Regions from separate parts of the Microbacterium sp. ARD31 genome, predicted to be linked through region 2. Evidence: riboswitches for the same ligand, from Rfam matches in the RefSeq annotation. Region 2 holds a riboswitch; each other region holds the start of a gene.
What was found. A riboswitch is a leader RNA that binds a small molecule or an ion and turns the genes downstream of it on or off. The one in region 2 is predicted to bind thiamine pyrophosphate.

Region 1 (9,348 bases), on a different contig from region 2:
TGCTCCTTGGGCGTGACGTAGCAGAGCATCGCGGTCCCGTGCATCGCGATCGCGGCCGCGCCGATGGCGCTGGTGATGTGGTCGTAGCCAGGCGCGACGTCGGTGGCGAGCGGGCCGAGCGTGTAGAACGGAGCGCCGTGGCACCACTCCTGCTGGAGGCGGACGTTCTCCTCGACGAGGTCGAGCGGGACGTGGCCGGGACCCTCGACCATGACCTGCACGTCGTGCTCCCACGCCCGCTGCGTGAGCTCGGCGAGGGTGCGCAGCTCGGCGAGCTGGGCGGCGTCGTTGGCGTCGGCGACCGATCCCGGGCGCAGCCCGTCGCCCAGCGAGAAGGCGACGTCGTGGGCCGCGAAGATCTCGCAGAGCTCGTCGAAGTGCGTGAAGAGGAAGTTCTCCTCGTGGTGGGCCAGGCACCAGCCCGCCATGATCGAGCCGCCGCGCGAGACGATGCCGGTCACGCGGTTCGCCGTCAGCGGGACGTGGCGCAGCAGCACGCCGGCGTGGACGGTCATGTAGTCCACGCCCTGCTCGCACTGCTCGACCACGGTGTCGCGGAAGACCTCCCACGTCAGCCGCTCCGCCTGCCCGTCGACCTTCTCCAGCGCCTGGTAGAGCGGGACCGTGCCGATCGGCACGGGTGAGCTGCGCAGGATCCACTCGCGAGTGGTGTGGATGTCGTCACCGGTCGAGAGGTCCATGACGGTGTCGGCGCCCCAGGTGACGGCCCAGGTGAGCTTGTCGACCTCCTCGGCGATGCTGCTGGTGACGGCCGAGTTGCCGATGTTGGCGTTGACCTTCACCAGGAACCGCCGCCCGATGATCATCGGCTCGGACTCCGGGTGGTTGACGTTGGCCGGGATGATCGCCCGGCCGGCGGCGACCTCGCTGCGCACCAGCTCGACGTCGCAGCCCTCGCGTGCGGCGACGTACTCCATCTCGGGTGTCACGATCCCCTGGCGGGCGTAGTGCAGCTGGGTGACCGTACGACCGGGGAGGGCACGCCGCGGCGCCCGGCGCTCGCCCGGCCACTCCTCGCGCGCGGCGCCACGCCGGACGGCCGAGCGGCCGTTGTCGGCCAGCCGGGCCTCGCGACCGGGGTGCTCCTCGGTGTCCCCGCGCTCCGCGATCCACTCCGCGCGCAGCGCCGGCAGCCCGGCGGCCGGGTCGGAGCCGGGGCCCGCGGTGCAGTAGCGGTCGAAGGTCTCGCCGTTGGTGAGGTGGACCCTCGTCACGGGCACGTCCAACGGGCCGGTGAGGACGCGCTCGTGGGCGGGGTGGGTGGGGTGGGCGGTCATGCGGGGTCCTCCTGGTGGACGCGATGGGTGGGTGCGAGGTGGGAGACGGGACCCCGGCCGCGGCCGAGGTGCCAGGTGCTGCTGTCGGTGAGCCGGGACGCGACGTACGCCGCCGCGTCCGCGGCTGCCTCGGCGAGGGGCGCGCGGTGGGCGAGGTGGGCGGCGAGGGCGCTGGCGTAGGTGCACCCGGTGCCGTGGTCGGCGGTGGTGGGGACGGCCGGGTGCCGCATCGCGACCGGGGTGCCGCCCGGCTCGCAGAGCCAGTCGGTGCAGGTGCCGACGGCCCTGCCCGGTCGCCAGTCCGGTCCCCCGGTGAGGATGACGGCGCAGCCGAGGTCCGCGAGGCGGGCCGCGAGGTCGCGGGCTGCGGCGTCGACAGCGGTGAGGGCCCGGGCCTCGGCGAGGTTGGGGGTCGCCACCGTCGCGACCGGCAGCAGCACGTCGCAGTACGCCCGGCGCACGGCGTCGTCGCCGAGGACCGCCCCGCTCGTGGCGACCAGCACCGGGTCGACGACCAGCGGCAGGTCCCGCGTGCGCTCCGCGACGAGCCGGACCGCTCCGGGTGACCCGAGCATGCCGGTCTTCACCGCGGCGACCGGCAGGTCGTCGAGGACGGCGTCGAGCTGGGCGGCCAGCACCGGTGGCGGGACCTGGTGCACCGCGTGCACGCCCGTGGTGTCCTGCGCGGTGACCGCCGTGACCGCGCACGCGGCGTGGCAGCCGAGGTGGCCGAGGGTGGCCACGTCGGCGGCCAGCCCCGCGGCACCACCGCTGTCGGTGCCGCCGATGGCGAGGACCACCGGTGGGGCGCTCATGCCAGCGCCTCCAGCAGCCCGGCCACCACGGCCGCGGGGTCGGCGGCGCGCATCACGGCACCCATCACCGCGACGCCGTGCGCGCCCGCGGACCGGGCGGCGGCCGCGTTGCGGGCGTCGATCCCGGCCAGGGCGAGCACCGGGACGCGATGGCCGGCGTAGGCGCCGGGCGGCAGGGCGGGACCGTGGCCCGGCTTGCTCGCGCTGACGGCGTACGGCGACAGGGTGACCCAGGACGCGCCCTCGTCCGCCGCACGGTCGGCCTCGGCGCGCGAGTGGCACGACCGGCCCCAGCGACCGGCGGAAGGCGGCGCGCCCTGCTGCGCCGCGCAGTGCAGGCCGTGGGCTCGCGGATCCGGGATGCGAGAGGAGATCACCGTCAGGCCGGGAACCGACACCAGCTCCTCGACGAGCGCCGATCGGGCCGACGGCGCGAGGTCGTGCTCGCGCACCACGACCGCCGACAGTCCCGCATCGGCGCACTCGCGGACGGTGCGGACCAGCCCCCGGCCCAGCCGCAGCTGGGCACGGTCGGTCAGCACGACGAGCCGCGGGATCACGCGATCCTCCCGTCCAGCGGGCTCGCCGAGCGCGCCACGGTCCGGCGCGGGATCCGGCCGGCCCGCCGTGCGGCGGCGCCTGCGTCGACGGCCGCCCGCAGTGCGCCGGCCATCGCGACCGGGTCCGCGGCCCGCGTCACCGCACTCGCCGCCAGGACCGCGTCGCACCCGAGCTCCATGGCCAGCGCCGCGTCGGAGGCCGTGCCGATGCCGGCGTCGAGCACCACCGGCACGTCGACCGCGGCCACGACCGACTCGATGAGGTGGGGGTTGAGGATCCCGAGGCCGGAGCCGATCGGCGAGCCGAGCGGCATCACCGCCGCGCAGCCGACGTCCGCGAGGCGGCGGGCGAGCACCGGGTCGTCGGTCGTGTAGGGCAGGACCGTGAAGCCGCGCGCGACGAGCTCCGCCGCTGCCGCGACCAGCTCGACGGCGTCGGGCAGCAGGCTCACCTCGTCGCCGATCACCTCCAGCTTCACCCAGTCCGTGGCCAGCGCCTCGCGCGCCGTCTCGGCGGTCAGCACGGCCTCGCGGGCCGACAGGCAGCCGGCGGTGTTCGGCAACACCGGGACCCCGCGGTCGCAGAGCGCCGCGAGGAGCCCGCCCGGTGCGGTGCTCGACGTCCGCCGCACGCTGACGGTCACCACTCCGGGCCGGGCCGCGTCGAGGACCGGGTCGACCAAGTCCGGTCGCGGCAGGCCCCCAGTGCCGAGCAACAGCCGCGACGACAGGGTGCGCCCGCCGATCACGAGGTCGCTCGTCCGCTCGGTCATCCGCCGGCCACCGCCGTGACGAGCTCGACGACGTCGCCGTCGGCGAGCAGCCTGCTGGCGTGCTCGGCGCGCGGCACGACCTCGTGGTTGACGACGGCTGCGTGCCCGCTCGGGAGGGGGCCGAGCAGGTCCTGCAGGGTCCGGGCGTCGGCGTCCAGGGGGACGCCGTTGAGGGTCAGGCGCATGGCATGCCTCCGGTGGTCGTGGTGGTGGGGTGGTTAGCGGTCAGGAACCGTCGGGGGTCGACGGCCGGGTCGGGGGCCGCGCCCTCGAGGGCGTCGGCGAGGAGCCGGGCCGTCAGCGGGGCGAGCAGGACTCCGTGGCGGAAGTGGCCGGCCGCGAGCCAGGTGCGCGGGTCGTCAGTCGGGCCGACCAGGGGCAGGTGGTCGCGCGTCGCCGGCCGGTCCCGGGCCTCGCACGCGAGCACCTCGGCCCGGTCGAGCGCGGGCAGCAGCACGCGTGCGGGGCGGAGCAGCCGGAGGACGCCGCCCGCGGTCGCCGCCGGCGGCTCGTCGTGCTCCTCGACCGTGGCCCCGACCACCACCTCCCCGTCCGCGCGCGGCACGAGGTAGACCGGCTCGCCCGCGACCCAGCCCCGGACCACGTGGCGCGGCGGCACGGTGGTCCGGAGCCGGACGACCTCCCCGCGCACGCCTCGGACCAGACCGGTCCACGGCTCGGGAAGCAAGGCTCCGGTGGCGACCACCGTCGCGTCCGGACGTGCCGCCGGCAGGCGGTCCCGGACCCGGCCGCGCAGCCGGGCGAGCAGGCTGGCGACCACCGCCCGGGGGTCGACCGCCCGGTCGTCGAGCCGGATCCCGCGTGACGTGCGTCCGATCCCCGGCTCGAGGCCGCGGACCTCCGCGTGCCCCAGCAGGTCGACCGGGATGCCGTGCCGCGCCAGCACCTCGGCGTGCCGCTCGACGTCCTGGCCGTCACCGGCGTCGTACCCGACCACGAGGGTCCCGTGCTCGTGGAGGGTCACGCCCAGCCCGGCGGCGTACGCCGGCCAGAGGGCCGCGCTGGCCAGCCCGAGCCCCAGCACGTCGGCCTCTCCGAACCAGGCCTCCCCCGCCGGTGACAGCATCCCGGCGGCGACGGCCGAGGCACCGCTCCCAGGTGCCGGGTCGACGACGGTGACGTCGTGGCCGCGGGCGAGCAGCTCGTCGGCGCAGGCGAGGCCGACGATGCCGGCGCCGAGGACGTGGACGCGCATCAGCCGAGCTCCTGCACCAGCTCCTTCGCTGCGGCGACGGGATCAGGTGCGCGCCAGATGGCACCGATCACCGCCACGCCGTGGGCACCCGCGTCGACCACCGGACGCACCCGGCCGGTCTCGATGCCGCCGATGGCCACCAGCGGCAGCACGCCGCTCGCAGCGGCGACGGCGGGCACCCCGAGCGCGGGCGGGAGCCCGGCCTTGCTGGACGTGGCGAACACGGGTCCGAACCCGGCGTACGCCGCCCCTGCCGCGGCGGCCCGCTCGACGTCGCCGCGGTCGCGACAGGTCGCTCCGACGAGCAGGTGCGGCGCGGCCGCGACGGCCAGCGCGACCGGGAGGTCGTCGGCCCCGAGGTGGACCCCGTCGGCCTCCGTCGCCAGGGCGACGTCCAGCCGGTCGTCGACGACGACGGTGGCGCCGAACGGGCGGACCGCGCCGATCACGACCCGCGTGAGCTCGACGAGCTCACGGGTGGTGGCCACCTTGTCGCGGACCTGGAACCCGTCGATCCCGGCCTCGGCCAGGTCGCCGAGCAGGGACAGGTCGTCGGTCGAGGAGACCAGGCAGAAGATGCGCGTCGACAACACGTGGAATCACTTCCTTCGCCGGCATGACCCGGATCAGGTACGACGGTCGGAGCGGCTCCAGCTCCCTCTCAGCCCGCTGCCGCGGACTCCCGTGTGGACGGCGACGACGCTAGCAGAGGTCGTCGGCCGAGGTCGCGCTGGTGCCGTCGAGGCAGGCGACCGGGTGTGCGGCGTGCGTAGGGTGGGCGCGTGGCCGACAACGTGCTGTGGATCGTCACCGACGACCAGATGCGCTCGACCCTGCGGTCGATGGACCGCACGTGGAGGCGGCTGGTCCGCAAGGGGGTGCACTTCCGTCGCGGCTACAGCGCGATGCCGCTGTGCGGGCCGGCGCGCGCCTCGATCCTCACCAGCCGCTACCCCCACAACCACGGCTGCGACAGCAACATGACCCACCAGCCCTTCGTCGGGCAGGGGCACGACCGGGACACCGCGGCGACCAGGCTGCAGGGCGCCGGCTACAGCACCGGCTACTTCGGGAAGTACATGAACGGCCTCGGCCTGGACCCGACCTACGTCGCCCCCGGCTGGGACCGCTGGGTGGCGCTGCTCGACGGCATGATCGACGACCCACGCGTCAACGTCGACGGCACGGTCCGGCGCGTCGAGTCGCAGCGGGGGTTCGACCAGTTCGCCGGCAAGCGGCTGCGCCGCTTCATCCGTCGCCACCAGGACACCGGGCCGTGGTTCGCGGTGTACTCCCCCACCGCCCCGCACGGCCCCTACACGCCGAGCCCCGAGCACGCCGACGACTTCGACGACGTCGAGTGGGACCCGCCGGCGTTCAACGAGGCCGACATGAGCGACAAGCCCACGTGGCTGCGCGACCTGCCGAAGCAGGAGCGTCGCCGGATGCGCAAGATCTACGAGGGCAAGCTCGAGGAGCTCCAGGACGTCGACGACCAGGTCGGTCGGATCCTCGACGTGCTGCGACGGACCGGCCAGCTCCGCAGGACGTGGATCTTCTTCGTCTCCGACAACGGCTACCTCCTCGGCGAGCACCGGCTGCTCCACAAGTCGCAGCCCTACGAGGAGGCGGCCGGCATCCCCTTCGCCGCGCGCGGACCCGGCGTCGAGCCGCGCACGGTCGACGCGCTGGTCTCCCAGGTCGACCTCATGCCCACCACCCTCGACATCGCCGGCCTGGACCCGGACGACGGACGCGAGCTCGACGGCCGCTCGATGCTCGGCCCTCTCCGGTCCGGCGACTGGTCCAGCTGGCGGCGCCGCCTGATCATCGAGAACACCAACCTCGACTGGGCGCTGCTCCGCGAGGGCTCCCGTGCCTACATCGAGCACGCCGGCACCGGGGAGTGGGAGCTGTACGACCTCGAGCGCGACCCGCACCAGCTCACCAGCCTGCGCGACGTGGATGTCACCGAGCTGTCGCGGAAGACCGCGGAGCTCGCGGGTGCGCAGGGGCGCGCGTTCCGCAGGTTCGAGCAGTAGGAAGTCTCAGCGAGGTGCGGGCCCGGCGACGGGGCGCCCGGCCCGCTCGCGGGTGACCTCGGCCCACGGACTCCACCGGAACCACGTGGGAAGGGCTACGGTCAGGCGGGGTGGCCCGGCGACCTCGATCCGTCCGGCGTCCACCGCCTCGGACCAGCGCTGGTAGCCCTGGAAGACGTCGGCGAAGGCCGCGGTGTCGGCTGAGGCGAGGACGTCGGTCTCGAAGCCCGGGTGCTGGAGGCACACGGAGGCCTGGCCGTGGTCGAGGACCATCCAGATCGTCTGCGGCTCCGGGGCGGTGTGCCGGAACTCGATGACGGTGCGCAGCGGCGGGAACCGGGACGGGTCGACCCTCCGGTGCATCCACCACATCAGCGTGGCAGGCGGCACGTCGTGCGGACGGAAGTCGTCGAAGAGCCACTCCACCGCCCAGCGCCCCAGGCTGTCGATGACGCGCTCGAGGTCCCGCCCGGCCGGCGTGAGGTGGTACTCGCTCCCCCGGCCCGTCGCGGCGGGCCACGTCTCGACGACGCCCGTCTTCTCCAGGTGCCGGAGCCGCTGGACGAGCAGCGAACGGGAGATCCCCGGCATGCCTCTGGCGATGTCGTTGAACCGGGTGTTGCCCAGCACCAGCTCCCGGATGATGAGCGGGTTCCACCGGTCGGCGATGACCTCGCTGGCCATCGCGACCGGACAGTAGCTCCCGTAGTCGGGCATGACTCATCCTCGCAGGGCTCGACGGCGGGTGGTAGTCCAGAACCTGGACCAGTGGGGTCACGATCGTGCACTGGATGCCGCTCGCGGCCACGCCGATGCTCGACGCATGACGACATCCACCCAGCCCCGCGCCGAGAGCGCGCAGTCCGACACCCGTTCCGACCACCACGCCACCGGCACCTCCGGCTCGCTCGTCGAGCGCGCGAGGGCCATCGGCCCACGGCTCGCCCGGCACGCTGCCCGGCACGACGTCGACGGCACGTTCGTCGGCGAGGCCTACGACGCCCTCCGCGACGTCGGCCTGCTCACGGCGGCCGTCCCTGCCGAGCTCGGCGGCGAGGGCGCCACGATCAGCGAGCTCACCGCCCTCCAGCGCGAGCTCGCACACCACTGCGGCGCGACCGCGCTGGCGAGCTCCATGCACCAGCACGTGGTCGCCTTCACGGCGTGGCGCTACCGCCGGGGGATGCCGGGGGCCGAGGCGACCCTGCGCAGGGTCGCCGAGGACGGGCTCCTCCTCGTCTCGACGGGCGGAGGCGACTTCACCCATCCCCGGGGCGAGGCGGTCCCGGCCGAGGGCGGCTATCGGGTCTCGGGCCGCAAGCGGTTCGCCAGCCAGTCGCGTCACGGGTCGGTCATGTCGACGATGTTCGTCCTCGACGATCCCGAGCAGGGTCGCCGGGTGCTCAACATGGCGGTGCCCCTCTCGGCGCCGGGCGTGACGGTGGTCGACACCTGGGACACCCTCGGCATGCGCGGCACGGCCAGCCACGACATCCTCCTCGAGGACGTGTTCGTGCCGGACGACAAGGTGCTCGCGAACCGGCCGTACGGCGTGGTCGACCCGCCACTTCAGGTCATCGCGAGCGTCGCCTTCCCGATCATCTCGGGCGTCTACCTCGGCGTCGCCGAGGCGGCGTACGCGGAAGCGCTGGCGTCCGCCGCGGCCCGGGCCGACGACCCGCTCGTGCAGCGCACCGTCGGGGTGATGCGGCACAGGCTGCAGGTGGCGGAGTGGGCGCTGGACGGAGCGCTCGCTGCCGTCGGCGACGACCCGACGCCGTCGCACGAGCGGTTCCTCGCGGTGATGACCGCGAAGGCCGAGGTCGCCCAGGCGGGCGTCGAGGTCGTCGACCTGGCGATGGACGTCGCGGGTGGCCAGGCCTTCTTCAAGGGGTCGGTCATCGAGCGCGCCTACCGGGACGTCCGGGCCGCGAAGTTCCACCCGCTGACGCCCGAGGCCACGCTCGTGGAGTCGGGACGCCAGGCGCTCGGCGTGCCCGGCCTGCTCCAGTAGGGATGGGACAGGTCGTGGACGGCACGCCGACCCTGGAGCCGTTGCACCTGCGGCACTGCCTGTCGCGGTTCGCCACGGGTGTGTCGGTGGTGAGCTACCGAGGCGAGGGAGTCACGCGCGGGGTGACCGTGAGCTCGTTCACGTCCGTCTCGCTCGACCCGCCGCTGGTGCTGGTGTCCGTGGCCCGCTCGGCGAGCGCTGCCGGCCACCTCGGGCGCGTGCCGTTCACCGTCAACGTCCTCGACGCCACGCAGCTGGACCTCGCACTCCACTTCGCCGGCCGGCGGCGTGCGCCTTCGGGGGTCGGCTGGCAGTCGACGGGCGACCACCTGGCGCCGACCCTCGACGGTGCGCTCGCGTCGTACCGCTGCGAGGCGTGGCAGTCGTACGACGGCGGCGACCACCGGCTGCACCTCGGACGTGTCGTGAAGGTCGCCGTTCGCGCTGACGGCGAGCCTCTGCTGTTCGACCGAGGACGATTCTGGGGCGGACCGGGCGTCGAGCTCGACTCCGAAGCCGTCAGCGCCGCCTGACCGCGGGTCAGCGACGTACCTCGCACTGCCGTCGTTCCTCGCCGCTGATGCACCGGTCCCTGCCCGCACCACCGACGAGCTGGTCGCGACCCGGGCC
Region 2 (9,348 bases):
CGCGCGGGATCTTGTTGCCGCTCAGGGACTCCCGGGTCAGCTTGGTGTGGATCTCCTTGTCGCGGACCACGACGACCTGCTCGTCGCCGGAGTAGGACTCCACGACCGCCGGCCAGCGCGTGATCTGGTCGGCGACGTCGTGGGGGACGTCCTTGCGCGCGGACTCCAGCAGCTCCGTCAGGTCGCTGGTCGAGGTGCGAGCTCCCTCATCGTTGGTTGAGGTGCGAGCTCCCTCGTCGTTGGTTGAGGTGTGAGCTCCCTCGTCGTTGGTTGAGGTGCGAGCGGAGCGAGCCTCGAAACCCTCGAGCTCGGCCGCCACCGCCTCGATGCGCTGGAGCCGGCGGGCCGCCTCGACGAGCCGCTCGGTCTCGGCGTGGTAGCCGCGGACGGTCTCGGTGATCTCGCTGAGGTAGCGCACCCGGTCGGCGGGCACGACCTGGCGGATGCCGGAGGAGTGGCGGACGTCGACGTGGGGCAGGGTGCCGTCGTGGACCTCGAGCCCGGCGTCGGCGAGCGCGCCGCGGAGGTGCTGGTAGAGCGCGGTGACGCCGTCGTCGTTGAAGGTCGCGGCGCTGGTGCCGAAGACCGGCATGTCGTCGGGGCCCTTGCCGAACGCCTCGCGGTTGCGGACCAGCTGGCGGCCGACGTCGCGCAGCGCGTCCTTGGCGCCGCGGCGCTCGAACTTGTTGATGGCGACCGTGTCGGCGAAGTCGAGCATGTCGATCTTCTCCAGCTGCGAGGCGGCGCCGAACTCCGGCGTCATCACGTAGAGCGAGTGGTCGACCAGCGGCACGATGCCGGCGTCGCCCTGGCCGATGCCCGGCGTCTCGACGATCACGAGGTCGTGGCCGGCGGCCTTCATCACCTCGATCACGTCGGCGAGGTGCGCGGGCACCTCGTGCGCGCCGCGGGTGGCCAGCGAGCGGAAGAAGACCCGGTCGCCGTCGAGGGAGTTGGCGCGGATGCGGTCGCCGAGCAGCGCGCCGCCGCCCTTGCGGCGGGTCGGGTCGACGGCGATGACGGCGATGCGCAGCTTGTCCTGCTGGTCGGTGCGGAAGCGGCGCACGATCTCGTCGGTGAGCGAGGACTTGCCCGAGCCGCCGGTGCCGGTGATGCCCAGCACGGGCACGACGCGGCGCGCGGCCGCCGTACGGATCTCCTCGAGCACCGACGCGTCGAGGCGGCCCTCCTCGGCTCCGGTGATCGCGCGGGCGACGGCGAACCGGTCACCGGTCAGCACCTGCTCGACCGTGACGGACCTGTCGGCCCAGAGGTCGATGTCGCAGGCCTCCACGACGGAGTTGATCATCCCGACGAGGCCCATCTTCTGGCCGTCCTCGGGGGAGAAGATGGTGACCCCGGACTCGCGCAGACGGGCGATCTCGGACGGCACGATCACACCGCCGCCACCGCCGACGACCCGCACGTGGCCCGCGCCGGCCGCGCGCAGCGACTCCACGAGGTATTCGAAGTACTCGACGTGCCCGCCCTGGTAGGACGACACCGCGACGCCCTGGACGTCCTCCTCCAGCGCGGCGTCGACGACCTCCTGCACGGACCGGTTGTGGCCGAGGTGGATCACCTCGCAGCCCTGGCTCATGAAGATCCGCCGCATGATGTTGATCGAGGCGTCGTGGCCGTCGAACAGGCTCGAGGCGGTGACGAGGCGGATCGGGTGCTGCGGGACGTGGAGGTCGGCCATGTCGCGATAGTAGGACATCCAACTAAGTACCCGCGAGTAGCCGTACTTAGGGCGTGCGTGTGTTGCCGCTAGGTGTTCTCGACTGCTTCGGGCAGCTCGGCATCGAGACGCCGAGAGCGCCATATCGAATTGACCACGGCTCCGAGCAGAACCATCTCTGAGTGCAAGAAGGTAGACGACTTCAGGCGGTTGCAGACCAGGCAGCAAATGACGACATTGCCCTCGACGTATGGAGCTGACGAGTCCAATCGATCTAGCCCAAGACGAAGTCCCGGCTTACCGCTGGGAGTTGGGCTTGCAGCGACACATAGGCGGGCTCTGAGATACCGCAGTAGAAGCAATGTCGGTCACTCATGCGACCGAAGAGGTCGAGCACTTGGGCACGTGTCATCTGCAGGGGTGCTCCGCGTCCACGAGTGTTGGAAAGGGTGGCGTCGAAGAGCTCGCACCCCTTGCACTTCGTTCGACCAGGCGCTGCGTATTCATCCTGACCAAGTGATTGGCGGCACGCCGCGCAGGTCCTCTCACTCATGCACACAAGCGTAGGGATTGCGCAGACCCTTCTTGGTGCTTGCGTCAGAGGGCGTCGCCGAGCCCCGTCCGCAGCGCGGTGAGCCGGTCGGTGAGGGCTCGTACGTCGTCCTCCGGGAGGCCGGGCTCCTCGAAGACGTCCCGGTTGAGCGCCGACGTGGCCTCCTCGACGGCCTCGCGCCCCGCCTCGGTCAGCACGGCGAGGACGACCCGCCGGTCCTCGTCGCCGCGCTGGCGCTCGACGTACCCCTGGGCGACCAGCCGGTCGACCGCGCTGGTCACGCTCGTCGGGTGCACCTGCAGCAGCGACCCGAGGCGCGACATCGGCATCGCCGCCTCGCGCGCGAAGGACAACAGCCGCAGCACCTCGTAGCGGGCGAAGGTCAGCCCGCGAGGTCGCAGCACGGCGTCGATCCGCTCCATCAGCAGCTGCTGGGCTCGCACCACCGACGTCACCATCGCCATGCCGTCGGCGGCGTCGGCCCAGCCGTGGGCGACCCACTGCCGGTGGGCCTCGCCGATGGGGTCGCGGGTCATGGCTGGAGGTTAGCCAGTCAGCGCCGCCAGCTCGGCGTGCGCCTCGACCATCGCCGGGCCGTACCACGTCAGCAGCCGCCCCGACACCAGCCGGGTCGGGGTGGTGAACGCCTCCGGGCCGTCGTCGGCGGTGAAGACGTAGGGCTCGTCCGGCAGCAGCACGACGTCCGCGCCGGCGCGGTCGACCTCGTCCGGGGTGACGCCGGGGTAGCGCCCGTCGCGGTCGGCGAGCACGTTGGCCAGCCCGGCCCGGGCGAGCAGGTCGTCGGTGTAGGTCCCCGAGCCGACCACCATCCAGGGGTCGCGCCAGATCGGCACGGCGACGGCGAGCCGCGGGGCGACCGGCTCCGACCACAGCGCGCGGGCCGACGCCAGCCAGGGCGGGTCGTCGAGGTCGAGGGCGACGGCGAACAGGCGCGACATCGAGGCGAGCGCCTGCTCGACGGTCTCGATCCGGGTGACCCACACCACGACGCCGGCGTCGCGGAGGCGGCGCACGTCGAGCTCGCGATTCTCCTCCATGTTGGCCACGACGAGGTCCGGCGCGAGCGCGCGGACCGCGGCCAGGTCGGGGTTCTTGGTGCCGCGCACCCGGGTCACGTCGAGGTCGGCCGGGTGGGTGCACCAGTCGGTGGCCCCGACGAGGAGGTCCGGTGCCGTCGCCGCGATCGCCTCGGTCAGCGACGGCACGAGCGACACCACCCGCCGGGCCGCTCCCCGCAGGGGCACCTCGGCTCCCAGGTCGTCGTCCGCCATGCCAGTGACCCTAGGGGTTTGGTGGACGGCCGGGGCGTCGTGGTGGAGTTGGCCCCATGAGCGCACACGCCGGTCCCGTGGGCCTGCCGATCGACGGCAGGGAGCGGGCGACGCGCGCGGGCTGGAGCTTCCCGGCCCGCAACCCCTCGACCGGGGAGAAGCTCTGGGACCTCCCCGACGCCGGCCCCGAGGACGCGCAGGACGCCGTCGAGGCGGCCTGGCGCGCCGTCCACGCCACCGGCTGGAGCACCGACGGGCCGATGCGGCTCAAGGCGCTGCTCGGCTTCCAGGAGGCGCTGCTCGCCGAGTCCGACCGGCTGGTCGAGCTGCTGGCCACCGAGACCGGCGTCCCGGTCGCGCTGCGTTCCGTGCACGTCGACGAGCCGGTGGCCGCGCTGCACAGCGGCCCGGGCCGAGCGGACCCGAAGGTCACCACCGTCATCACGCCGGCCACCTCGCCGCTCGCGGCAGCGCTCGCCGAGGTGCGCCGCGCGGTCGTCGCCGGGGGCGCAGTCGTGCTCAAGCCGGCTCCCGAGGCGGCGCGCGCCGCCATCGAGGTCGGCCGCATCGCGCTGGACTTCCTGCCCCGCGGGGTGCTCAACGTGGTGGTCACCCGCGACGTCGACGTGGCCATCGGGCTCACCGTCGACCGCCGTGTCGACGAGGTGGCCTTCACCGGCTCCGAGGTCGTCGCCGAGCGCGTCCGCGACGCGGCCACCCGGGCACGCAAGCAGGTCCGCACCGACACCGGCCACCCCGTCAGCATCCGCGCGAAGGACGACGCGGACCTCGAGGCGGTCGTGGCCCGGGCGGCGGTGGCCGTCGCCACCAACGCCGGCCAGGCGTGCCGTATCCCGACCAGCGTCGTCGTGCCCGCGCTCCGCTACATGGACGCCCGCACGGCGGCGATCCGGGCGATGGACTCCGTCGTGGTGGGCGACCCGCTCGACCCCGCGACGCTCTGCGGGCCGCTGCGCTCGCCCGTGGCCCGCGACCGGGTGCTGCGCTACGTCGCGCTGGCGGAGTCGGAGGGCGCCGACGTCGCCCGCGGTGGCCGGGCGCTGGACCGTCCCGGCTGGTGGGTCCCGCCGACCGTCATCGGCGGCGTGGCCCGCGACTCCCGGCTGGTCACCGAGGAGCTGCTCGGGCCGGTGCTCATGGTCGTGACGGAGTCCCGGACCTCGCCATCGGCACGTGCATGACTCCGTCGTCGTCGAACTCGGGTCCGTTGACCTCGAAGCCGTAGCCGCGGTAGAGCCCGGTCATCCCGGTCTGGGCGTCGAGGTGGACGTCGCGGTCGCCGCACTCCTCGAGGGCGCGCTCCATCAGGCGGTGGGCCAGACCGCGGCCCCGGGCGTCCGGCGCGACGACGACCCGGCCGATGCGCGCCCGGTCCCCGTCGTCGAGGACGCGCAGGCAGCCGACGAGCCGGTCGTCCTCGAGCAGCAGCACGTGGCGGGTCGCGGCCTCGAGGTCGCGGCCGTCGAGGTCGGGGTAGGCGCAGTGCTGCTCGACGACGAACACCTGCTGGCGCAGCCGCCACACGTCGTACGCCAGCCGCGTCGGCAGCTCGTCGAACCGGACGCACCGCACCTGCAGGCTCATCGCAGGAACTCCACGACCTGGGCGAACGCGCGCCGGGCCTCGGGTGCGAAGGGCAGCAGCCCGTAGACGTGGATCAGGTCCGGCTCCTCGATCGCCGTCAGGTCCCAGCCGGCCTCGCCGGCGCGCTGCCTGAGCAGCCGGCAGCCCGGGAAGAGCAGGTCGCGCGTGCCGTAGAGCACCAGCGCCCGCGGCAGGCCGGCCAGCTCGCCGAGGGCGGGGGAGACCTCAGGCCGCCCCAGGTCCTGCGACGTGCCGGCCCACCACCCGGCGTACGCCTGCAGCTTGCCGATGAACAGCCACGGGTCGATCGCATCGACGTCGTGCGTCTCGGGGGTCGAGGTGGTGAGGTCGACCCACGGCGCGTGCATCACGAGGTGGCTGGCCGGGGTGAGCCCGCGGTCGCGGACGGACTGGGCCACTGCCAGTGCCAGGCCGCCGCCGGCGGAGTCGCCGGCGAGGACGACCCCGCCCTCGCGCCCCGCCCAGCGGGCGACGTCGTCGACGAGCGCGTCGTGGGAGTCGCGCCAGGTGTGCTCGGGCGCGAGCGGGTAGTCCGGCATGACGACCCGCGCCCCGATCGCGTCGGCGAGCCGGGTGGCGTACCGGACGTGGAAGGCGTCGATGGGCGCCATGAACGCCCCGCCGTGGACGTAGTACAGGGTCCGCACCGGCCGTCGCGTGCGTGGTGTCAGGACGTGGCACGGGAAGCCGATGTCGGTGACCGTGGCGTCCCACCGCTTCGCGAAGCCGGGCGTGACGCGGGTCGGGAGCGCGCGGTCGAGGGTGCGGTGCCAGGCCTCGACCCGGGCTCGCTCCGCGGGCTCGCTGTCGAGCTCGCGGGACCTGCGGATCTTCGGGACGAGGGTGGCCAGCAGGTCGTGGCGGCGGCTCGGCATGCCCCCGACCCTAGAGGTGCTCGAGCGGACACTTGGCCGCTCGACGCGCGCCATGCCCTACGTCGGGCGGCCACAGAGGTGTCCTAGTACGCTGGCGCCAGAAGACAGGGGAGCACGTGCAGGCGTGCTGAGAGTGCGGACCAGCCGCAGACCCTCCGAACCTGATCCGGTTAGCACCGGCGATAGGGAGTCACCATGCACCAACGTGTCCGCGCTGCACTCACCACCGCGGCCGCCGCCGTCACGCTCGCGGGGTGCAGCCTCGCCGGAGGCGGCTCGGACGAGTCCGCGAGCGAGACCACCGCGAGCCCCAGCGGCTCCACCGGAGGCGCCGGCGGGACGGTCGTCCTGGCCACGCACGAGTCCTTCCACCTGCCGAAGCGGCTGGTCAGGGCGTTCGAGGACGAGAGCGGTTACACCCTCGAGGTGCGCGCCGCCGGTGACGCCGGCACCCTCGCCACCAAGCTCAGCCTGACCGCCGACAACCCGATCGCCGACGCCGCCTTCGGCGTCGACAACACCTTCGCCTCGCGACCGCTGGGGGAGGGCGCCTTCGCCGAGGTCTCGCCGACGACGCAGCCGCCCGTCGAGTACGCCCTGCCCGACGGCTCCGACCGGCTCGTCCCGGTCGACTCGGCGAGCGTGTGCGTGAACGTCGACACCGCCTGGTTCGACCGGGAGGGGCTCGAGCCGCCCCGGACGCTCGAGGACCTCGCCGACCCGGCGTACCAGGACCTGTTCGTCACCCCCGGCGCCTCGACGAGCAGCCCCGGGATGGCGTTCTTCCTCGCGACCGTCGCTGCCTTCGGCGACGATTGGCAGTCCTACTGGACCGACCTGCTCGACAACGGCACCAAGGTCGTCGACGGCTGGGAGGACGCCTACTACGGCGACTTCACCGCCGGCTCCGACAACGGCACGCGTCCGATCGTGGTGTCCTACGACTCCTCGCCCGCCTTCACGGTCTCCGGGGGGCGGAGCACGACGGCGGCGCTGCTCGACACCTGCTTCCGCCAGGTCGAGTACGCCGGCGTGCTCGAGGGTGCCGACAACCCGGAAGGTGCGGCCGCCCTGGTCGACTGGCTGCTCAGCGACGAGGTGCAGAGCGCGCTGCCGGAGTCGATGTACGTCTTCCCGGTCATGCCCGGCGCGACGATCCCCGAGGACTGGGCCGCCTTCGCCGAGCAGCCCGAGGACCCCTACGAGGTCGACCCCGCCGAGATCGCGGCCAACCGCGAGCAGTGGCTGACGGAGTGGACGGACGTCATCTCGCGATGAGAGGTCTCGAGGCTCGCTCCGCTCGCACCTCGACCACCGGGGCGCTCGGTGGTTGAGGTGCGAGGAGCGCCAGCGACGAGCCTCGAAACCCCACTCCCATGAGGCGGGTCGCCGGCCTCCTTCTCCTGGCCGCCGGCCCGGTGCTGGTGCTGGGCGTGCTGTTCGTGCTGCCGGTGACCGGGATGGTCTCCGAGGGCTTCGTGGTCGACGGCCGCTTCGCGCCGGGCGAGGTCCTCGAGGTGCTGACCCGGCCGCGGGTGCACCGGGTCGCCTGGTTCACCGTGTGGTCCTCGGCGGTCGCGACGCTCGTCGCCGTCGTGCTGGGCCTGCCGGCGGCGTACGCCCTGCACCGGCTCGCGCTGCCCGGTCGCGCGGCGGTGCGGGCGGCGCTGCTCGTGCCGTTCGTCCTGCCGACCGTCGTGGTGGGCGTGGCGTTCCGCCAGCTCCTGGGGGAGGGCGGGCCGCTCGGCTTCCTCGGCCTCGACGGCACGCCGGTCGCGATCGTGTGCGGCCTGGTCTTCTTCAACGTCGCCGTCGTGATCCGGACGGTCGGCGTCGCGTGGGAGTCGCTGGACCCGCGGCCGGGGCAGGCGGCGGCCGCCCTGGGCGCCACGCCGTGGCAGGTGCTGCGGACGGTGACCCTGCCGGCGCTGCGCCCTGCGATCGTCGGTGCGGCCAGCGTCGTGTTCCTCTTCTGCGCGACCGCGTTCGGCATCGTGCTGACCCTGGGCGGGGTGCGCCACGCGACAGTCGAGACCGAGATCTACCTGCTGACCACGACGGTCTTCGACCTGCAGGCGGCCGCCGCCCTGTCGGTCCTGCAGATCGTCGTGGTCGTCGGCCTGCTGGCCCTCGCGGCGCGGCTGCGCGCCGTCCCCGACCCCACCGCGCCCCGCACCGTCACCCCGCCCCGGGCCGTGCGCCCGGGGGACCTGCCGGTCGTCGCCGCGACCGTCGCGGTGCTGGCGGCGGTGCTGCTGCCGATCCTCACCCTGGTGGTGGGCTCGCTGAGCGTGGGCGACGGCTGGGGCCTGGCCAACTACCGTGCCCTGACCACGGCCGGCGACGACCGGGCGCTGGTGGTGCCGGTGACGAGCGCGCTGGTCACGAGCCTGCGCACGGCCGTCGACGCGACGTGGATGGCGCTGCTGCTCGGAGTCACCGTCGCCACCATCGTCACCCGGCGCTCGCACTCCGTCGTCGAGCGGCGGGTGCGCTCGACCCTCGACGGGTTCTTCATGCTCCCGCTCGGCGTGAGCGCGGTGACGCTCGGCTTCGGCTTCCTCATCACCCTCGACCGGCCGCCGCTCGACCTGCGCGACTCGCCACTGCTCGTGCCGATGGCGCAGGCGCTCGTCGCGCTCCCCCTGGTGGTGCGCACGCTGACGCCGGTCCTCGGCGGCATCGACGACCGTCAGCGGCAGGCGGCGGCGTCGCTCGGCGCCTCGCCGCTGCGCACCCTGCTGACCGTCGACCTGCCGGCGGCCTGGAAGCCGGTGCTCGCGGCGAGCGGGTTCGCCTTCGCCGCCTCGCTGGGGGAGTTCGGCGCGACCTCGTTCCTCGCGCGCGACGAGAGCCCGACCCTGCCGGTCGTCATCTTCCGGCTGATCGGCCACCCGGGCGAGATGAACTACGGCATGGCACTGGCCGCCTCCGTCGTCCTCGCCGTCGCGACCGCTGTTGTGATGCTGGCCGTCGAGCGCCTCCGGGTGCCGGGTGTGGGAGCGTTCTGACGGTGCTCTCCCTGACGGACGTCTCCGTGCGCTACGGCGACGCGCTCGCGGTCGACGACGTGTCGCTGGAGCTCGCCTCGGGCCAGGTGCTCGCCGTGCTCGGCCCCTCGGGGTGCGGGAAGTCGACCCTGCTGCGCGCGGTCGCCGGGCTGGAGCCGCTGGCGGCCGGGACGGTCTCGTGGGACGGCGCCGACCTGTCCGGCACACCGACCCACAAGCGGGGCTTCGCCCTGATGTTCCAGGACGGCCAGCTCTTCGCCCACCTCAGCGTCGCGCGCAACGTGGCGTACGCCCTGCGCCTGCGGCGACT
Region 3 (9,348 bases), on a different contig from region 2:
GACCCGTGTTCGACAGTCCGCTCTCGGCATCCGCATACGACGTGCTCGGCGTCGCGCCCGACGTCGACGACGAGGCGCTCCGCAAGGCGTATCGGCTGCGGCTGCGCCAGACCCACCCCGACACCGGCGGGGACGCCGCCGTCTTCGTGCAGGTGCAGCGGGCGTGGGAGCTCGTCGGCACTGCCGAGGCGCGGGCGGCCTACGACCGCGGCCACGGGTTCGGTGCGAGTGCGCCCCCGGAGTGGTCGGAGTGGTCGCCGCCGCGCACGGCGACGCGTGACACGCGCCCCCGCGCCCGCTCGTTCGGGCACCCCGGCGGCTGGCGCCGGGAGCGCTACCTGTCGCTCATCCGCGAGTGGGCGGGCCGCGGGGTGACCGTGGCGGATCCGTACGACCCGGCGCTCGTGCGCTCCGCGCCCCACGCGGTCCGGCGCCTGCTCGCCGACGCGCTCGCAGAGGAGGCCACCGCGCGCATCGTCTCCGACCTCGGCATGGGCTACACCGTGTGGCACGACGTCGCGGCCGCCGGGCGCGGCGGCCACGCCGACGACAAGCTCGACCACATCGTGCTGGGCCCCAGCGGGCTCTATGCAGTGCTGTCGGAGGACTTCGGCGGACCGGTGCGCTCGCGCCGGGGCGAGCTCGTCGGCGAGGGTGTCGGCGAGCCGCCGGTGGCGACCCTCGTCGCGCGCATGCGGGTGATCGCCCGCGCGGCCGGCGTGCGCTTCAGCGGCGCGATCGTGGTGCTCCCCGACGAGGACGTGCTCGACCCGATCGACGAGATCGGAAAGGTCCGGGGGATGCCGGTGGCTGTGGTGTCTCGCAGCGCGCTGTCCACCGTGCTGCGACGGGGGATCACCGGCGCCCGTGACGTGGGCGGCAACGAGGTCTTCGACATCCGCACGCGCCTCCAGCGCGCCGTCGTCTTCGTCTGAGCCGGCTCGCCGTCAGCCGTCGAGGCCGAACAGCTCGAGCGGGTGCGTCAGGCGCCACCACGCGCTCGGGTCGTCGACGTCGTCGGTCAGGACCAGATCGACGGTGGTGTCGTTGAGGGGCCCGTCGACGGTCAGGGTTCCGACCGTCGCGCCGTCGGCGCGCGCGTCCCCCAGATCGAAGGTCGTCGAGACGATCCCCGCCGCGCCGTTCCACAGCACCACGTCGGCGTCGGCGTCGGCCACGATCTCGACGCGCTCGCCCCACACGGTCTCGACGGTGCCGACGACCGAACCGGCGGCCACCGTCGGCTCGGTCTGCAGCTCGCGCTCGACGTCCGCGTACAGCGTGCGGGTGGCCGCGTTGCGGGCGTCGTCGTCGGCCTGGCCCAGAACGGCGGCGTAGACGCGGACGGGGGTGTCGTCGACGGTGATGTCCTTCGCCGACAGCAGGTTCCACGCGGCGAGCGTGCCCGTCTTGATCCCGACCACGCCCTCGTCCGCCAGCAGCGCGTTGGTGTTCTCGACGCGGCCGGCGCCGGGGAGCTCGATCACCCGCTGCGACACGATGTCGGCGATGACCGGATTCGCCATGGCCCTCTGCGCGAGGGTGATCAGCGCGGCGGGGCTCGCCCGGTTGCCGGCATCCATCCCCGTGGGCTCGACCACCGTGACACCGGGCACGCCGTGGGCGCGCAGCCATTCGTTCGCAGCATCGGCGAAGACCGCATCCGAGGGCCACAGGTTGCCCGCGAGCCGGTCGGCGTAGTTGTTCGCCGACCCGACGAGCATCCCCGCCAGCAGCTGTCGCTGGGTGAGGACGCCGTCGACCGGGACGTCGAGGGCCGACTCGCCCCGGGAGCGGTAGTTCCAGTAGTCCACCGAGTCGGCGTAGGTGAACCGGAACTCCGGTCCGTCCTCGCCGGCCGGAAGCGGCATCTCGTCGAGGACCACCAGGGCGGTGACGACCTTGGTGATGCTGGCGATGGCGTCCGCGGTGTCCCCGGATGACGTGGTCCCGTCCGCGGCAGCGGGAGACACCACGGTGCCTCCCGCGCCCGCCACGGCGACGGCGGCGCTTCCCTCGCTCGGCCAGCTGAGCTCGGCCGCGGCCGCCGGGACCGGGGCGACCTCGACGTCGGCGATGGTGGGCTCGACGGCCGACAGCGGCCACAGCAGGGTGGTCGCGGTGTAGACGAGGGCGACGAGCACGGCGATCGCCAGCGGCACCAGCACCCCGGCCCGCAGGGGCGACCGCCACGGCGGACGATCCAGCAGTCCCGACGCGACGAGGGTGGGCGTGGTGATGGGTCGGGGCGTGACCGTGCGATCGTCGAGCCACGTCAGGGCGATGCGCCCCGAGGTCGAGACCACCGGCCCCCCGTCGCCGGTCGCGCCGGTCGCGGCATCCGGGTCTTCGTCCGCCGGCCACTCCGCCTGGTTCTGTGCGCGCGCGTCACGGCGCGACAGCAGGGAGGCGTCATCGACGGTCACGCGACAAAACTACCGCTCCCGTACGCCGGTATACTCATCGCCACAACCACGGGAGTCCGGTGAGCCGGGCTGAGAGGAAGCGATCCACGCTTCGACCGTCGAACCTGATCCGGATCATGCCGGCGCAGGGAGGAGAGAAGATGCACACGTCCACGTCCGCATCCACCGCCGAGAAGGCGACCACCGCTGGGAAGCGGAGCCTGCGTTGGCGCGTCGTCGACATCGTCGTCGCCAGCGTCATCGGCGTCGCTTCGGGCCTGATCTTCCTGGCCTGGAACGTCGGATACCTCGGGCCCAGCGCACTGCTCGAACCGCTGCTGCCCGGCCTGCAGGGTCTGCTCGACGGTCCGTGGCTGTTCGCCGGAGTGCTCGGCGCGCTGATCATCCGCAAGCCCGGTGCCGCGATCTACACCGAGACCCTCGCCGCCGTCGTGTCGGCGCTCGTCGGCAACCAATGGGGCGGCTTCCTCACCATCGAGGCCGGCCTCGTGCAGGGGCTCGGCGCCGAGCTGATCTTCCTGCTCTTCCTGTACAAGCGCTGGAGCCTGCCGGTGGCCGTCCTCGCGGGCGCGGGTGCGGCGCTCGCCGGCGGCATCAACAACCTGGTGCTGTGGTACGCCGGCGCGGACACCACCTTCACCCTCGTGTACCTCGCCTCGACCATCGTCTCGGGAGCGGTCATCGCCGGTGCCCTCTCGTGGCTGCTGGCGCGCGGGATCGCCGCCACCGGCGCGCTCGACCGGTTCGCGTCGGGGCGCGATGTGCGCGCCCGTGTCTGACGCGTGAACACCGCCGGGCTCCGCGCGGCCGCCGTCCAGGCGCGAGGGTGGGGCTGGCGGCACGCGTCGCGGCGCGCGTGGGCGGTGAGCGGTGTCGACCTCACCATCGAGCCGGGGGAGCGCGTGCTGCTGCTGGGCGCCTCGGGGGCCGGCAAGTCGACGCTGCTGCACGGCCTCGCCGGCGTGCTCGGAGGCGACGAGGAGGGTGAGCAGGCGGGCGAGCTCCTCATCGACGGGATGCCGGCCTCCGGCGCCCGCGGGCGCGCCGGGCTCGTCCTTCAGGACCCCGATTCGCAGGTCATCCTCGCGCGCGTCGGCGACGATGTGGCCTTCGGGTGCGAGAACCTCGGCGTCCCGCGGGAGGAGATCTGGCCGCGGGTGCGTCACGCGCTCGACGCCGTCGGTCTCGACGTGCCCCTCGACCGGCCGACGAAGGCGCTGTCCGGCGGTCAGAAGCAGCGCCTCGCGCTCGCCGGAGTCCTCGCCATGCGCCCCGGGCTCGTGCTGCTGGACGAGCCGACCGCCAACCTCGATCCGCACGGCGTCGTCGAGGTGCGGGAGGCCGTGCGGGCGATGCTCGATGCCCACCCGGCAACCCTCGTGGTGGTCGAGCACCGCGTCGAGGTGTGGCTGCCGCTGATCGACCGCGTGATCGTCCTCGGTGCCGGAGGCGGTGGCATGGTCGCGGACGGCACGCCGGATCAGGTGCTGCGCGGAGAGGGGCCGCGGCTGGCCGAAGCCGGGGTCTGGGTGCCCGGCATCCGCCCCCCGCTTCCGCCGCCGCCCGCCCGCGCGCCCGGCGAGCCCTTGCTGGTGGCCCGTGACCTGGCCGTCCAGCGGGTGACCGGAAGGCCTGTCGCCTCGGGGATCGACGTCACCGTCGACGCGGGCTCCGCGCTGGCGATCACCGGACCCAACGGCGCGGGCAAGTCCACGCTCGGCCTCACCCTCGCCGGACTCATCGCCCCGGCATCCGGGGACGTGTCGGCGGCGGGCGCGCTGGGCGACGGCGTCGCGGCGGCTCCCATCCGGTGGTCTTCCCGCCAGCTGCTCACGCGCATCGGCACCGTGTTCCAAGACCCGGAGCACCAGCTGCTGACGACGACGGTGCGCGCCGAGCTCGAAGTGGGTCCCCGCGCGCTCGGGCTCGACGCGGACGAGACGTCGCGCCGCGTGGACGAGCTTCTCGAGCGCCTCCGCCTCGCACCGCTGGCGCGGGCGAATCCCTACACGCTGTCGGGCGGCGAGAAGCGGCGGCTGACCGTGGCCGCGGCGCTGGCGACCCGGCCTCGCGTGCTGATCCTGGACGAGCCGACCTTCGGTCAGGACGCCCGGACGTGGGCGGAGCTGGTGGCCATCCTGGCGCGCCTGCGAGACGAGGGGTCGGCGATCGTCACGATCACGCACGATCTCGACGTCGTGACAGCGCTGCATTCCCGGCGGTTCGAGCTGCCGGCATCCGCGGCGGAGGGGGCGTCGTGACCCTGCTCGACTCCCGCGCTCGCACCGGTGTGGTCGCGGGCATCAACCCCGTCGCCAAGCTCGCTGCCGCGGCGGTCATCGCCATCCCCCTCGTCTTCACCCTCGATGTGGTCTCGGCAGCGGTGGCGCTCGTGCTCGAGCTGCTCCTCATCCCCTTCGCCGGCCTGGCGTGGCGGGAGTTCTGGACGCGGACGTGGCCGGTGTGGCTGGCCGCGCCGCTCACCGCCCTCACGATCGCGCTGTACGGCGAGACCTCGGGACAGATCTACGCGGAATGGTTCGTCGTGCGCATCAGCGAGGGCTCCCTCGCCCTCGCCGCCGCCACCCTTCTGCGGGTCCTCGCGATCGCCCTCCCGTCGGTCGTGCTCTTCGTCACCGTCGACCCGACCGATCTCGCCGACGGGCTGGCGCAGGTGCTGCGCCTGCCGGCGCGTTTCGTGCTGGGTGCGCTGGCGGGGCTGCGCATGGTCGGGCTGTTCATCGACGACTGGCGCGCGCTCGAACTCGCCCGCCGCGCCCGGGGCGTGGCGGATCGGGGACGCCTGCGCCGCTTCTTCGGCATGGCGTTCGCGCTGCTGGTGCTGTCGATCCGGCGCGGCTCGAAGCTCGCGACCGCCATGGAGGCCCGCGGGTTCGGCGCGGACGGGACCCGCACGTGGGCGCGTCGCTCCCGATTCGGCGCACCGGAGTGGGCGCTCATCGGGCTCGGGGCCGCCATCGCTGCGGTCGCCGTGGTCGCCGCAGTGGCGGCGGGCACGTGGAACTTCATCCTCGGGCCCGGCTGACCTACCCTGGGGCGAGCACCCCGGCACCCGCAACGCGTGAGACGCGGTCCCGCGTATGCTGGAACCGGATTCCGTTTCGCGCCGGTTCGGCGGTGGTTCGAAGGAGAACAGCATGGAGCTCACGGGCGCATCGGCCCTCGTCACCGGCGGGGCCAGCGGCCTCGGTCTCGCGACCGCGCAGCGACTGGCGGCCGCCGGCGCCGCCGTCACGATCGTCGACCTGCCCTCGTCGGCCGGTGCCGAGGTCGCCGGCGAGTTCGGCGGGTCCTTCGCCGCGGCCGATGTCACCGACCCCGGACAGGTCGCCGGCGCCGTCGCGCACGCCGCGGCATCCGGGCCCCTGCGGGTCGTTGTCAACTGCGCCGGGATCGCCCCGCCGGCGAAGGTGCTCGACCGCGACGGCGAGCCGACGCCGCTCGCCGACTTCGAGCGCATCGTGCGTATCAACCTCATCGGCACCTACAACGTCATCGCGCAGGCCTCGGCCGCCATGGCGCGCACTGAGCCGACCGCCGGCGGCGATCGCGGCGTCATCGTCAACACCGCCAGCGTCGCCGCCTTCGACGGGCAGATCGGGCAGCCCGCGTACGCGGCGAGCAAGGGCGGAGTGCACGCCATGACGCTGCCGATCGCGAGGGAGCTGGCGCGCCACGGCATCCGCGTCGTCACGATCGCCCCCGGCATCATGGAGACCCCGATGCTGAAGGGCCTGCCGCAGGCCGCGCAGGACTCGCTGGGGCAGCAGGTGCCCTACCCGCAGCGTCTCGGCCGACCCGACGAGTACGCACGACTGGTCGCGGCGATCGTCGACAACGGCTACCTCAACGGCGAGACCATCCGCCTCGACGGCGCGATCCGCATGGCGCCGAAGTAGCCGCCACCCCCGTCCCCCTTCACCCCACCCCGAGGAGCACCGCCATGAGCGAATCGATCCTGGTCTCGCGCGAGGGCGCCCTCGCCGGCGTCACCTTCAACCGGCCGGCCTCGCTGAACGCGATGGGGTTCGAGATGGGGCGCCGCTGGCGTGACCTCGCGCACGAGCTGACCGCCGATCAGTCGGTCGAGGCGATCCTGCTGGATGCCGCCGGTCCTGCTTTCTGCGCCGGAGGCGACGTCGTCGAGATGTCGACGTCGGGCGCGTCCGGCGCGGACGTCACCGCCGCAGCCGACGTCATCCACGACGGCATCCGCACCTTCGTCGAGTCCGACAAGCCGATCGTCGCCGCCGTTCAGGGCGCGGTGGCCGGCGGCGGGCTCGGGCTGATGCTGACCGCGGACTACATCGTCGCCTCGGAGCAGGCCCGGTTCGTGAGCAAGTACGCCAACATCGGGCTCACCCCCGACCTCGGCGTCTCGACGCTGCTGCCTGCGGCGGTCGGGCAGCGGCGGGCGCTGCAGCTGCTGTTGCAGGACCTCACGATCGACGCCGCGACGGCCCTCGACTGGGGGCTTGTGACCGAGGTCGTCGCCGCGGATCAGGTGGCCGACCGCGCCCGCGCGGTGGCGGACTTCTGGCTCGCCGGTGCCTCGGCGGCGTTCGGTCAGGCGAAACGTCTCGTCCGATCCGGCGCGGGACGGACCTTCGCCGACAATCTCGCGGACGAGGCGCGCTCGATCGGCGCCGCGTTCGACACCCCGCAGTCCCGTGCCCGCGTCGCCGCGTTCGCCGCGGCATCCACCACCTCGAGGAGACCCGCATGAGCGAGAAGCACCTTGCCGGAAAGACCATCCTGATGTCGGGCGGCAGCCGGGGGATCGGCCTCGCGATCGCCCTTCGCGCCGCCCGCGACGGTGCGAACATCGCGCTGCTGGCGAAGACCGACACGCCGCATCCGAAGCTCGAGGGCACGGTGCACTCGGCCGCGGACCAGATCCGCGCCGCCGGCGGTGACGCGCTGCCGATCGTGGGCGACGTGCGCAACGACGACGACGTCACCGAAGCGGTGCTGAAGACCCAGGGCGAGTTCGGCGGCATCGACATCGTCGTCAACAACGCCTCGGTGATCGACCTCTCGCGCTCGCTCGACCTGCAGGCCAAGAAGTACGACCTCATGCAGGACGTCAACGTGCGCGGCACGTTCATGCTCTCGCGCGCCGCCGTCCCGATCCTGCGGGATGCCGCCAACCCGCACATCCTGTCGCTGTCGCCGCCGCTGAACCTCTCACCCAAGTGGCTCGGCGCGCACACGGGCTACACGCTCGCGAAGTACGGCATGACGATGGCGACGCTCGGGCTCGCCGCGGAGTTCGCGAAAGACGGCATCGCCGCCAACACGCTGTGGCCGCAGACGACGATCGCCACCGCCGCGGTGCGCTACGCGCTGGGCGGCGAGGCGATGATGGCCGCGAGCCGCACGCCCGAGATCTACGCCGACGCCGCTTACGAGGTCCTCACGCGGCCGGCCGGCGAGCTCACGGGGCAGACCCTCATCGTCGAGGAGGTGCTTCGGGAGGCGGGGGTCACCGACTTCTCGCGGTACGCCGCTGTCGCCGGCACCCCCGACGACCAGCTCTTCCCCGACATCTTCCTGGACTGACCGGCTCGGCGCCGACCGGTCACGGGGCGAGCGACGTGCCGACGGACACCGTGACCGTCGCGTCGGCATCCCACCGGAAGGCGAGCTGGTCGCCGGGGCTCATCGGCTCGGGCCGCTCGCGTGGATCCACGAGGCTGTAGGGCACCGAGACGATCAGAGTGCCCTGCGCGCGCTGCTGCGCCGAGACGCAGCGCGCACGGACGATCAGCTCCTGTTCTATGAGCAGGCAGTACTCCCGCTCCGAAGCACCGTCCGCCCCGGCGATCCACATCTCCCAGCCGTAGTAGTCCCCGAGGGCGGATGCCCACTGGACCGACCCGGTCGTCGGGAAGTCCGGGACGTCGCTCGCAGAGTCGACGTCGACGTCGTTGTCGAAGAAGCCGTCGAGCGGGATCCGAAGCGCCACGGCGTCGTCGTCATCTGCAGCGCCCGCGCCGGAGTCCGGGGGAGCGGCCGATTCGCCCGCGGCCGGGGGGCGCTCCGCGACCGGCTCGTCGAGGGCGTCGAGCGCCACCCCCGCCGCGCCCGCGCCCACCACGAGCGCGCCCGCGATCGCGAAAGCGACCGCCACTCGACGGCGAGGACGGCGCGACGGAGCGAGGGAGGCGGAAGCGGCGTCCTCCGCCCGTTCGGCGGTGGGCGCCCCGCGCTCGAAGGCGGCATCGGGTGCCGTGCGGCCGACGGCGGAAGCACCCGGGACACGGCTCTCGCCGCCTGCAGATCCCGTGGTCGCCGACTCCGCGCGCAGCGACGCCTCGAGTTCTTCCAGCCGCGCCATGGCGGCGACATCCTCGGCGATGTCCGCGCGGGGGCCGTAGGCGCGGCGCCTCAGCTCGTCCAACTCGGCGCGGTCACCGGCGTCCATCACGTGCTCACAGGGGCTTTCGCAGGCGGACCTGCTCGATCGCGAGGCCACATCGCCCGCCCGTTCACCGTACCGCCGCGGCGAGGGCGTCGGGCTGCCGTCCAGGCGCGTCCCCTACCCTGAGGGGGTGACCACCGAATCCGAGCGCCCTCGCGCGGGCGCCGTCCGCGCGACCGGCCGGCAGGTGCGCCCCGCGACCGAGGGCTGGTCGCAGAAGAAGGACGCCGAAGGCCGCCCCCTGCTGCAGTTCGCCTCACCCAAGCGGGGCAAGCCTCCCGTCCACCTTGCCGACCTGACGCCGGAGGCGCGCGCCGCGAGGATCGTCGAGCTCGGCATGCCCGCCTTCCGCGCCAAGCAGCTCGAGAAGCACTACTTCACCCATTACACGACCGACCCGGCGCACATGACCGATCTGCCGGCATCCACGCGCGACGAGGTCGTCCACGGGATGCTGCCGCCGCTGCTGACGCTCGT

Region 1: linked by a shared signal. The riboswitch ahead of thiE (thiamine phosphate synthase) and the one ahead of Q9S36_RS21635 (thiamine ABC transporter substrate-binding protein) in region 2 are both predicted to bind thiamine pyrophosphate.
Region 3: linked by a shared signal. The riboswitch ahead of Q9S36_RS15980 (ECF transporter S component) and the one ahead of Q9S36_RS21635 (thiamine ABC transporter substrate-binding protein) in region 2 are both predicted to bind thiamine pyrophosphate.

What each region holds. Positions count from the first base shown of each region.
Region 1 is NZ_JAUZVE010000069.1:10,650-19,997, forward strand. Features, by position in the region: gene thiC (phosphomethylpyrimidine synthase ThiC) at 1-1,298, opposite strand, end outside; gene Q9S36_RS47340 (hydroxymethylpyrimidine/phosphomethylpyrimidine kinase) at 1,295-2,113, opposite strand; gene Q9S36_RS47345 (thiamine phosphate synthase) at 2,110-2,673, opposite strand; gene thiG (thiazole synthase) at 2,670-3,446, opposite strand; gene thiS (sulfur carrier protein ThiS) at 3,443-3,631, opposite strand; gene Q9S36_RS47360 (FAD-dependent oxidoreductase) at 3,622-4,662, opposite strand; gene thiE (thiamine phosphate synthase) at 4,662-5,255, opposite strand; TPP riboswitch at 5,249-5,358, opposite strand; gene Q9S36_RS47370 (sulfatase) at 5,445-6,704, shown strand; gene Q9S36_RS47375 (helix-turn-helix domain-containing protein) at 6,711-7,421, opposite strand; gene Q9S36_RS47380 (acyl-CoA dehydrogenase family protein) at 7,528-8,718, shown strand; gene Q9S36_RS47385 (flavin reductase family protein) at 8,721-9,251, shown strand; gene Q9S36_RS47390 (calcium-binding protein) at 9,259-9,348, opposite strand, start outside.
Region 2 is NZ_JAUZVE010000009.1:43,296-52,643, reverse strand. Features, by position in the region: gene Q9S36_RS21665 (methylmalonyl-CoA mutase family protein) at 1-1,702, opposite strand, end outside; gene Q9S36_RS21660 (MarR family transcriptional regulator) at 2,279-2,770, opposite strand; gene Q9S36_RS21655 (helical backbone metal receptor) at 2,780-3,526, opposite strand; gene Q9S36_RS21650 (aldehyde dehydrogenase family protein) at 3,583-4,728, shown strand; gene Q9S36_RS21645 (GNAT family N-acetyltransferase) at 4,682-5,131, opposite strand; gene Q9S36_RS21640 (alpha/beta hydrolase) at 5,128-6,027, opposite strand; TPP riboswitch at 6,124-6,233, shown strand; gene Q9S36_RS21635 (thiamine ABC transporter substrate-binding protein) at 6,223-7,305, shown strand; gene Q9S36_RS21630 (iron ABC transporter permease) at 7,404-9,038, shown strand; gene Q9S36_RS21625 (ABC transporter ATP-binding protein) at 9,041-9,348, shown strand, end outside.
Region 3 is NZ_JAUZVE010000005.1:56,908-66,255, forward strand. Features, by position in the region: gene Q9S36_RS15965 (enoyl-CoA hydratase/isomerase family protein) at 1-2, shown strand, start outside; gene Q9S36_RS15970 (DnaJ domain-containing protein) at 6-935, shown strand; gene Q9S36_RS15975 (D-alanyl-D-alanine carboxypeptidase) at 948-2,426, opposite strand; TPP riboswitch at 2,465-2,574, shown strand; gene Q9S36_RS15980 (ECF transporter S component) at 2,567-3,205, shown strand; gene Q9S36_RS15985 (ABC transporter ATP-binding protein) at 3,209-4,687, shown strand; gene Q9S36_RS15990 (energy-coupling factor transporter transmembrane component T) at 4,684-5,472, shown strand; gene Q9S36_RS15995 (SDR family NAD(P)-dependent oxidoreductase) at 5,585-6,346, shown strand; gene Q9S36_RS16000 (enoyl-CoA hydratase/isomerase family protein) at 6,391-7,173, shown strand; gene Q9S36_RS16005 (NAD(P)-dependent oxidoreductase) at 7,170-8,009, shown strand; gene Q9S36_RS16010 (hypothetical protein) at 8,029-8,874, opposite strand; gene rlmN (23S rRNA (adenine(2503)-C(2))-methyltransferase RlmN) at 9,002-9,348, shown strand, end outside.